3 regions of the Streptomyces sp. NBC_00390 genome follow, and region 1 is predicted to be linked to each of the others. Evidence: riboswitches for the same ligand, from Rfam matches in the RefSeq annotation. Region 1 holds a riboswitch; each other region holds the start of a gene.
The links. A riboswitch is a leader RNA that binds a small molecule or an ion and turns the genes downstream of it on or off. The one in region 1 is predicted to bind cyclic di-AMP.
Positions count from the first base shown of each region.

Region 1 (3,268 bases):
CGACCCGCCGCCCGCTACGTCCTGCCGCAGTTCACCGAGCGCACATCCACGGGCACGCGCACACTCGACCCGTACTCCAAGCTGCTCGACGAGCGGATCATCTTTCTCGGCACCGCGATCGACGACACGGCGGCCAACGATGTGATCGCCCAGTTCCTGCACCTCGAGTACGCGGCCCCCGACCGGGACATCTCGCTGTACATCAACTCCCCCGGCGGATCGCACAGCGCCATGTCCGCGATCTACGACACGATGCAGGTCGTCACCTGCGACGTGGAGACCTACTGTCTCGGCCAGGCCGCCTCCACCGCCGCCGTGCTGCTCGCCGCCGGTGCGCCGGGCAAGCGGATGGCCCTGCCCGGTGCGCGGATCGTGGTCCAGCAGCCCGCCACCGATGAGCCGTTGCGCGGCATGCCGTCCGATCTGGAGATCCACGCGGCGGAATTGCTGCGGCTGCGGGACCAACTCGCCGGGATGCTGGTGCGGCACACGGGCCTGCCGGCCGAGAAGATCGCCGCCGACCTGGAGCGGGACATCATCCTCGACGCCGCCCAGGCCAAGCAGTACGGCCTGGTCGACCATGTGATCGACAGTCGCAAGACGTCCGTCTCCGGGGCGAGGTGAGCACTCCGTGCTGCCGCCCGAGCTGCCGCCGCTGCCCGCGCTGACCCGGGCCGAGGCCGACTTCATCGACGGCTATCTGGCCGTGGTCGATCTGCTGGGGCGGATCAACCCGGCCCGCGCAGGGCACACCTACGGGGCACTGCGCGCGGCTCAGGCCCTGGTCAGCAGCGCCGCCGCACTCAAGGAGGCCCTGACACTCATGCACATGCGTGGCGAGAGCGAGGTTCATGCCGCGACGCTCGCCGAGGCGCTGCGGGTTCTGGACGGCGAACGGAGAGCGAACCGGGTGACGATGCCACCGAGGACTCCGAGCTGACGGCCATTCCGACCCTGTCAACCGCCATCGGGGTAGCGGCCTTTCTCCCCCGTTCGGTGGAGCCCCCGGAAGTTGTTGCGCGCTGTACGAGTTGCGCAACGCGACGACCGATGTGGCGCCGTGGACCGTTTCACCGCTGGTACGGCGAGGGTCGACGTCAGGCGACCGAGGGGGAAACGGTACTGAATACCCGAACAGATCAGTCGTGATTAGCTTCACAAAAGCCGTTTCAACTCGGAAAACAGACACAGGTGGGTCAGGATCCGTGGGACGACAAGCCCCCGCCACCTCGACGGGGCGGTCCGGGCGGACGCCGAGTCCTGCCGCCGCACCGGATACCTGGTCGACAGAAGTGCATCGGCAGGAGTGGAGGACCCAGCAGTACGGGGTGACCGAGTACGCAGGTCGCCCCTTGGGGTGAAGCCGCTGACAGCGGCCGGGCGTCTTCGCAGGTCCGAACCCGACAGGTCATCCTTCACAGGCGGCTGACGAAGGGTTGCGCATGACTGCGCAGATGGATCTGGCGCTCCTCGTGTCACGAGCGCGTGCCGTATCGGTACTTACTCTCGCCGCTCTCGGCGGCACTCTGATCGCACCCGGCGGAGTCACCCCGGCCCATGCCGTCACGACCCATGCCACCAAGGCACTCCAGGTGGCCGCGTCGAAGAAGGGCTCGCCGTACCGGTACGGCGCCGCAGGGCCGAACCGGTTCGACTGCTCGGGGCTGACGCTCTACTCGTACAAGAGGGCGGGCAAGCGCCTGCCGCGCACCGCCCATCAGCAGTTCAACCGGACCCATCGCATCTCGGCGCGCAACAGACAACGCGGCGACCTGGTCTTCTTCCACTACGGAGGCTTCGTCTTCCACGTGGGGATCTACGCCGGGAAGGGCCGGCTGTGGCACTCGCCCAAGACGGGCTCGGTGGTGCGGCTGGACAGGATCTGGACGAAGCAGGTCTGGTACGGCCGGGTGCGCTGACTGCCGGGTGCGCTGACGGTACGCCAGGCCCGTACCGCGGTGTCCGCGCGCCGCCCATGACGCCCCTGGACGACACGGGCGGCGCGCGCCCCGCACCGCCGAGGCGGGCGCGGACCGGTTTCGCGCCGGGCCGGCACTCGTGCCGGACCGGCGCGGCTCGCTCTCTCAGTTCTGCACCGGGACGCTCCACGGCAGAGCGATCCAGACGGTCTTGCCGCCGTCGGCGGTGGGCGTGATGGACAGGCGTCCGCCGCACTCCGCGGTGAGGCTGCGGATGATGACCATGCCGCGGCCGTTGTCCTGCCGGACCGCCGCCGGCAACCGCTGCGGCCAGCGCGGGTAGCTGTCGGTGACACCGATGCTGAGCTGCTCGTCGCGCTCCAGCCGCAGATCGACGGTGAACGTGGGCGACTGGCCGAAGGTGTGCTGCACGGCATTGGTGGCGAGCTCGGAGACGATGAGCCGTACGGTGTCGGCGGCTTCGGCCTCGACGGGCAGTCCCCACCCGGACACGACACTGGTCACATATCTCCGGGCCGCGGAGACCGAGGCCGGATCGCTCGGCAGAGTCACGGATGCTTCTTGTTTGTCTGCCATGGCGACGCTGTCCCTTTCCCACCGGGGCCGGTCTCCGACTCGTAGCGGATGAAATGCGAGGACGGCCACGGATTGCGCTGCGCGTCAGACTGCCACTTACAGGGCGGCAAGGATGCCGATCCACCGGGATAGGCGTCTATCTGTCGCTCGATGCGGTGAACTCTGCTACGGGAGAACGTATTTGGGGTGGTCGGCGGTGTGCGGCGTCACCGCTCCGGGGCGGTCCGGACAATCGTGTCGACCGCCCTGTCGAGCTGCTGACCTGTGAGGTCGGCGCGGGCCGTGAGCCGGATGCGGGAGATACCGTCCGGCACCGACGGCGGGCGGAAGCACCCGACGACCAGCCCCGCCGCCCGGCAGTCCGCCGCCCAGGCCAGAGCGGCCTCGGGCGAGGGCGCCTGCACCGAGACAACGGCCGCGTCCGGACGCGCCGAGGTCAGACCCGCGGCCGTCAGCCGCCCATGCAGCGTCGCCGCCACCTCACGGGCGCGGCCCGCGAGCTCCGGTTCACGGCGCAGCAGGCGCACGCCGGCCAGCGCCGCCCCGGCCGCGGCCGGGGCGAGGCCGGTGTCGAAGATGAACGTGCGGGCGGTGTTGACGAGATGGTCGATGACCCGGGCCGGTCCGAGGACCGCGCCACCCTGGCTGCCGAGGGACTTGGAGAGGGTGAGCGTGGTGACGACACCGGTACGGCCTGCGAGGCCGGCTGCGTCCAGCGCGCCGCGGCCGCCGTCGCCCAGGACGCCCAGGCC
Region 1 is NZ_CP107945.1:7,218,328-7,221,595, reverse strand. Features, by position in the region: gene OHS70_RS32070 (ATP-dependent Clp protease proteolytic subunit) at 1-624, shown strand, start outside; gene OHS70_RS32065 (hypothetical protein) at 632-940, shown strand; cyclic di-AMP (ydaO/yuaA leader) riboswitch at 1,284-1,439, shown strand; gene OHS70_RS32060 (C40 family peptidase) at 1,443-1,919, shown strand; gene OHS70_RS32055 (ATP-binding protein) at 2,085-2,516, opposite strand; gene OHS70_RS32050 (8-amino-7-oxononanoate synthase) at 2,723-3,268, opposite strand, start outside.

Region 2 (3,268 bases), 2.1 Mb from region 1:
TGGATGTCCACGTTGGAGTCGGCGTGCGAGCCGCCGTTCAGGATGTTCATCATCGGAACGGGCAGCAGGTGCGCGTTCGGGCCGCCGAGGTAGCGGAACAGCGGCAGGTCGGAGGCCTCGGACGCGGCGTGTGCCACGGCGAGGGAGACGCCGAGAATGGCGTTGGCACCGAGCGAGGACTTGTCCGGGGTGGCGTCCAGGTCGAACATCGCCTGGTCGATCAGGCGCTGCTCGGTGGCGTCGTAACCGACGAGCTCCGGGCCGATCTGCTCGATGACGGCGAGGACGGCCTTCTCGACGCCCTTGCCCTGGTAGCGGTTCTGGTCACCGTCGCGGAGCTCGAGGGCCTCGAATGCACCGGTGGAGGCGCCGGACGGAACGGCAGCACGACCCGTGCTGCCGTCGTCGAGGCCAACCTCGACCTCGACCGTGGGGTTGCCTCGGGAGTCCAGGATTTCCCGGGCTACGACGACGTCGATGGACGGCACGAGCATCTCCTTCTGGGATGTGACGCTGGTAGTGCAGGTCTCTTTGGCCTTGCGGCAAGAGCCTAACCGCCTCGCGGGCATCGGCTGCCCGATGCCCGCCCCCTGGGACGAAAAAGGGCATCAAGACCGCCGCTGCCGGACAAATGGTGCCGGATCTACCCGTCGGTAACCACTTCCGCGGGCCGGAAGGACTGAACCCCGGTCCGGCACCAAGGGGGGAAGGGTGCGCCGGACCGGGGCGAGTGGGGGACGGGGCCTGCCGCGGCGGCCGGTGGTCCGCCGGGTCCACCGGTGTGCGGGAGCCCCTGGGGACGCCGAGCGTCCCCGGAGGGGGTCAGCCCAGGCGGAGCAGCTGACCCGGGTTGATCACATTGACGTCCTTGATGACGTCCTTGTTCAGGTCGTACAGCTTCTTCCAGCCGCCCTTGACCTTCTCGGCCTTGGCGATCGAGCTCAGGGTGTCGCCGGCCTTGACCTTGTACTCGGCCTTCTTGGCGGCCTTCTTCGCCGGGGCCGCCGGGCGCTCGGAACGGGTGACCGGGGCCTCGGCCCGCTTCGGGGCGGGCTTCGCGGCATCGGCGCCGCCGGCGTACGGGGCGCTGGACAGGTTCACGCCGCAGTGCGGCCACGCGCCCTTGCCCTGGCCGGCGAGGACCTTCTCGGCTATCTCGATCTGCTGCGACTTCGACGCCTGGTCGGCGGTCGCGGCATAGGCGGAGCCGCCGTATGCGGCCCAGGTGGAGGCGGAGAACTGCAGTCCGCCGTAGAAACCGTTGCCGGTGTTGACGGACCAGTTGCCGCCGGACTCGCACTGGGCGACGGTGTCCCACTCGGACGCGGTCGCGGCGGACGCGGAGGTGGCACCGAGGACGGGGACGGCGATGGCGGCACCGGTGACGCCGACGAGCGTGGCGAAACGGGTGGCCTTGGACGGGCGACGGCGCTTGAGCGTGGTGGCGCGCAGCATGGGACATCTCCTCACCGACGCCTGCGAGGTGAGCTGTCGGGTTCGGGCCGGTGGGGTGTCCCCGGTTCCGTCAGGAACCACGGGACGAGTGCCCGGCCGCGCACCTGGTGCGCGGCTTCACCCCAAGCCGGTTCCGTCCGTCGGTCTCAACGTCCGGGCCCGGCACTTACCTTGGGTCCCCCGCTCCTGCCTACGGCGCTGTGAGCGACGACTGTTCCCCCCGACCGGCGGCAGGATTCGGCGTGACGGTCGACGGGGCCCGCGATGGCGAGCGGTCAGACCGTAGACACAGCTCTCCCCGATGTTCAAAGCGTGAACATCGGGGAGAAATCACCCGAACCGGACGGATGGAAAGTCCCTTTTTCGCAGGTCAGACCCGAGATGGCCGGATCGCGCAAGCGCGGTACGCGAGTTGCCGCAAAGAGACCCTTGTCTCACTCGAACAGAACGGACATAACGCCGCGAACTGCCGCTACTTCAGATCGAGATCAAGGCTCTGGCCGGGGAGGATGAGATCGGGGTCGGCGCCGACGGTCTCCTCGTTGGCCTGGTAGATCGCCTTCCAGCCGCCGGACACCTCGCGCTCGTCGGCGATGGCCCACAGGCTGTCGCCGGGCCGGACGGTGTACGCGCCGGGCTCGGCGTCCGCTTCCGCGGCCGCCCGCTCCGAACTGTCGCCACGTGAGGCATGACGGCCCGTTTCACGATCCTTGTCCGTACTACCCGATTCCGCCTCGTCGGGAGCGGGTTCACCCCGGTGCTTACCGGTGCCGTTCGACGCGTCGGCACCCTCGGGGGCCGGATCCCCGGAAGCGTCCTCGGTCGGGTCGGACTGCCCCGCCTGGTTCGATGTGCCTGATTCACCCTTTGAATCCGACTTGTCCTGCGTGCTCTTCGGCACGTCACTCGTGCCGGGATCCTTCGACCCGGCCGGAGCGCTCGGCTCCGGTGACACCACCTCGCCCAGCTCCACACCCGGATCGACACCGGCCGCGGCGTCATCGCCCTGCAGCCCGGCGATCGCACCGCACATGGGCCATGCCTCGGGCCCCTGCGCGTCGAGCACCTTCTCGGCGACGGCTATCTGCTGGGAGCGGCTGGCGAGGTCGGCGCTGGGCGCGTACGCCGTGCCGCCGTAGTCCTCCCAGGTCTCCTGCGAGAACTGCAGCCCGCCGTAGTACCCGTTGTCGAGGTCGGCACTCCACATGCCACCGCTCTCGCACTCGGCGACGCGGTCCCATGTGGCCCCTTCCGCCGCGGAGGCGGATCCGGCGCCGAGCAGCGGAATGGCGATGGCGGAGCCGGTCACCCCCGCCGCGACGAGGAGTGCCGGAGCCTGACGGGGTCGGCGGTGCCGTCCGTTCCCGGAGCGCATGCGGTTGCCTTTCGCGTGACTACAGATGACTGCGTGCCTGCTGGTACGGCCGAGTCGACGGTGAACGTAGTCGGATCGCACGTGAGTCACAAGTCGATGCAGCGGAGATCACGTGAAAGTCACGATATTGATCGTGCGTCAGTTTCCGGAAAGTGTGAACTCAACGGGCAGAGTGCGCAATCCACGCATGATGAGTCCCCCACGCCACCGCAAATCGGCCGGATCGCCCGCAAGTCGCACATCCGGCATTCTTCGGAGCAGCGTCGCGAGCGCGGTCTGGCCCTCCAGCCTGGCCAGCGGCGCACCGAGGCAGTAGTGGATGCCGTGCCCGTACCCGAGGTGCTGGTTGTCGCTCCGGGACAGGTCGAGCGTGTCCGGATCGCTGAAGCGCTCCGGGTCGCGGTCGGCTGCCGCCAGTACGACGAGCACGGGGTCTCC
Region 2 is NZ_CP107945.1:5,075,888-5,079,155, reverse strand. Features, by position in the region: gene eno (phosphopyruvate hydratase) at 1-488, opposite strand, end outside; gene OHS70_RS22385 (transglycosylase family protein) at 823-1,455, opposite strand; cyclic di-AMP (ydaO/yuaA leader) riboswitch at 1,459-1,663, opposite strand; gene OHS70_RS22380 (transglycosylase family protein) at 1,928-2,830, opposite strand; gene OHS70_RS22375 (cytochrome P450 family protein) at 2,969-3,268, opposite strand, start outside.
Region 2: linked by a shared signal. The riboswitch ahead of OHS70_RS22385 (transglycosylase family protein) and the one ahead of OHS70_RS32060 (C40 family peptidase) in region 1 are both predicted to bind cyclic di-AMP.

Region 3 (3,268 bases), 3.8 Mb from region 1:
CACGGGACTGGGCGTTCGTCCGGTAGAAGACGGCGACGTCGCCGGCCTTCGCCTCCGCGTTGTCGGTCAGCCGGTCGATCTCGTCGGCGACGAACTGGGCCTCGTCGTGCTCGGTGTCCGCGACATAGCCGGTGATCTGCGCGCCGGCCCCGGCGTTGGTCCACAGGTTCTTCGGACGGCGGCTCTCGTTGCGCTCGATGACCGCGTTGGCGGCCGAGAGGATCGTCTGGGTGGAGCGGTAGTTCTGCTCCAGCAGGATCGTGGTCGCCTCCGGGTAGTCCTCCTCGAACTGGAGGATGTTGCGGATGGTGGCGCCACGGAAGGCGTAGATCGACTGGTCGGCGTCACCGACGACGCACAGCTCGGCAGGCCCCAGGTCCTCGTATCCCGTACCCACCAGCTCGCGCACGAGTGTGTACTGAGCGTGGTTGGTGTCCTGGTACTCGTCCACCAGGACGTGCCGGAACCGTCGCCGGTAGTGCTCGGCGACGTCCGGGAACGCCTGCAGCAGGTGGACGGTGGTCATGATGATGTCGTCGAAGTCGAGGGCGTTGGCCTCGCGCAACCGCGACTGGTACATGCGGTACGCCTCGGCCAGCGTCTTCTCGAAACCTCCCCCCGAGCCTCCGGCCTGGGAGGTACCCCCAGCCGCGCGGTCCGCGAAGGTCTCCTCGTCGATCAGCTCGTTCTTCAGGTTCGAGATCTGGGCGCTGAAGGACTTCGGCGGAAACTTCTTCGGGTCGAGGTCCAGGTCCCGGCAGACGAGAGCCATCAGCCGCTTCGAATCGGCCGCGTCGTAGATCGAGAACGACGAGGTGAAACCCAGCTTCTTGGACTCGCGGCGCAGGATACGGACGCATGCGCTGTGGAACGTGGAGACCCACATCGCGTTCGCCCGCGGCCCGACGAGCTGCTCGACACGCTCCTTCATCTCACCGGCGGCCTTGTTGGTGAAGGTGATCGCCAGTATCTGGCCGGGGTGCACATGGCGGGTCGCCAGCAAGTGGGCGATCCGGTGGGTGAGCACCCGGGTCTTGCCGGATCCCGCTCCGGCGACGATGAGCAGCGGTGACCCGGTGTGCGCGACGGCGGCGCGCTGCTGTTCGTTCAGCCCTTCGAGGAGGGCTGCCGGGTCCAGGACGGGGCGCGGAGCTCCGTCGCGGTAGTACCCGTCCCTGGCCGGGGGCACGTCGAAAGCACCCTCGAAGAGATCGTCCGGAACCTGCTCCGGAGCCGACTCCTCTGGGGGCGGCGGGTGCTCCTCCGCGTGGGGCTGGAGGTCTGCCAGGAAGCTGTCGTCAAAGAGGCTGCTCATCGCTCTACGAGTCTAGGCCGCCCCGCCGACAGACGTGGACGCCGCCCGAAACCCCGCACTCCCGGGAGCGTGAAGTGGTACGCCGGCGGGCGCGGGACCTGCTCCCGGCCCGGTGTCCGCGCCCGCGCGCAGCGCGCTGACCTGTAGGCCAGGGCCGGCTCCGGACACGGCGGAGTTCCGGTTACCCCTGGTACCCCTCACCCACGCCTGAGGCAAGGTCACGAAAATGTATCGGACAAATCGAACATCAACCTTCCCAGCAGCCGCACGAGTTGGCTAGCGTGCTCGTCCAGACGGTCCGTACCCCCCTGGCGACCCACGTCACATCGGGCGGTCTGCGCCGAATCCGGGCTTTCCGCAAGGAAGTTCGGAACCGGGGACCCACTATGCACAACCGGGGTGAATCGGACCTGGCTCGAACTGGTCCGTAGGGCATCTTCCGTTCGCCCGAACCCGACAGCTAACCCGGTAGGCGGTACACGGAAGAAGGAGATGTCGGCCTTGGCGTCGCATCGCAAGCCCCGCAGCCGTACGGCGAAACCCTCGACCGCCGTCGGGTTCACCACGGCCGCCCTCGCCGGTGTCACCCTGCTGTCCTCGCAGAGCGCAGGCGCCGCGCCCGCCGAGCCGAAGCCCTCCATCGAGGAGGTGCAGAAGAAGGTCGACGACCTGTACCGGCAGGCCGGCACCGAGACGCAGAGGTACAACAAGGCCAAGGAGGCCACGGAGGGGAAGCGCCGCGAAGTCGGCAAGCTGCTCGACGAGGCGGCCCAGCGCACCGAGAAGCTGAACGAGTCCCGCCGGGCGCTGGGCAACTACGCCGCGGCGCAGTACCGCACGGGCGCGGTCACCCCGACCGCCGCCCTGCTGTTCGCCGACAGCCCCCAGGCGTACTTCGACCAGAGTCAGCTGATGGACCGGATGACGGACCAGCAGCGCGAGACGATCAGCGAGTACGAGACCGAGCGGGCCGCCGCCGCCGAGCAGCGGTCCGAGGCGACGAAGAGCCTCGAGTCCCTCACCGAGTCGCAGCAGGCGCTGCGCGAGAGCAAGCGGACCGTGCAGACCAAGCTCGCCGAGGCGCGCGAACTGCTGTCGAAGCTGACGGCGCAGGAGAAGGCCCGGCTCGCGGAGATCGAGCGCCAGAAGGAGGAGGAGGCGCGCCGCAAGGCTGAGGCGAAGGCCAAGGCGGAGGCGGAGGCCCGAGCCCAGGCGGAGGCCGAGCGCCGGCAGCAGGAACAGCAGAACGACACGAGCCCGGGGACGGGTACGGGCACCGGCACCGGCACCGGCACCGGCACGTCGCCCGACAGCGGCTATGCCGCCAAGGCCGACAAGGTGCTCGCCTTCGCCCGCGCCCAGATCGGCAAGCCGTACGTCTGGGGCGCGACCGGCCCCAGCTCCTACGACTGCTCGGGCCTGACCCAGGCGGCATGGAAGGCCGCCGGCGTCGAGCTGCCGCGTACCACCTGGGACCAGGTGAAGGTCGGCCAGCGGGTCGCGACGGGCGACCTGGTCCCCGGAGACCTGGTCTTCTTCTACGACGACATCAGCCACGTCGGCATCTACATCGGCGGCGGCAAGATGATCCACGCCCCCAAGCCGGGCGCAAACGTCCGCGAGGAGTCCATCTACTACATGCCGATCTACGGCAGCGTCCGCCCGGCCTGACCGGGGCGAAGCGCAAAACAGCGCCCGGGTGGCCGAGCCGCCCGGGCGCTGCGCTGTCCTTGAGGACGTCTCACGTCCACAGGGTCGCGATGAAGATGTTCGCCACGGTCAGGCCGCCGACCGCGCCGAACACCGCCTTGTCGACCTTCTCCTCGTCGCGCTTGACGTAGACCAGCGCCAGGATCACCACCAGGACCGCGAGCTTGATGCCGATCTTGAGGTTGTTCACCGGCTGGTCGTCCGCCTGGTTCAGGCCCACCAGCGCCACGCCCGTGATCAGCA
Region 3 is NZ_CP107945.1:3,374,056-3,377,323, forward strand. Features, by position in the region: gene pcrA (DNA helicase PcrA) at 1-1,315, opposite strand, end outside; cyclic di-AMP (ydaO/yuaA leader) riboswitch at 1,644-1,805, shown strand; gene OHS70_RS14340 (C40 family peptidase) at 1,808-2,986, shown strand; gene OHS70_RS14345 (hypothetical protein) at 3,057-3,268, opposite strand, start outside.
Region 3: linked by a shared signal. The riboswitch ahead of OHS70_RS14340 (C40 family peptidase) and the one ahead of OHS70_RS32060 (C40 family peptidase) in region 1 are both predicted to bind cyclic di-AMP.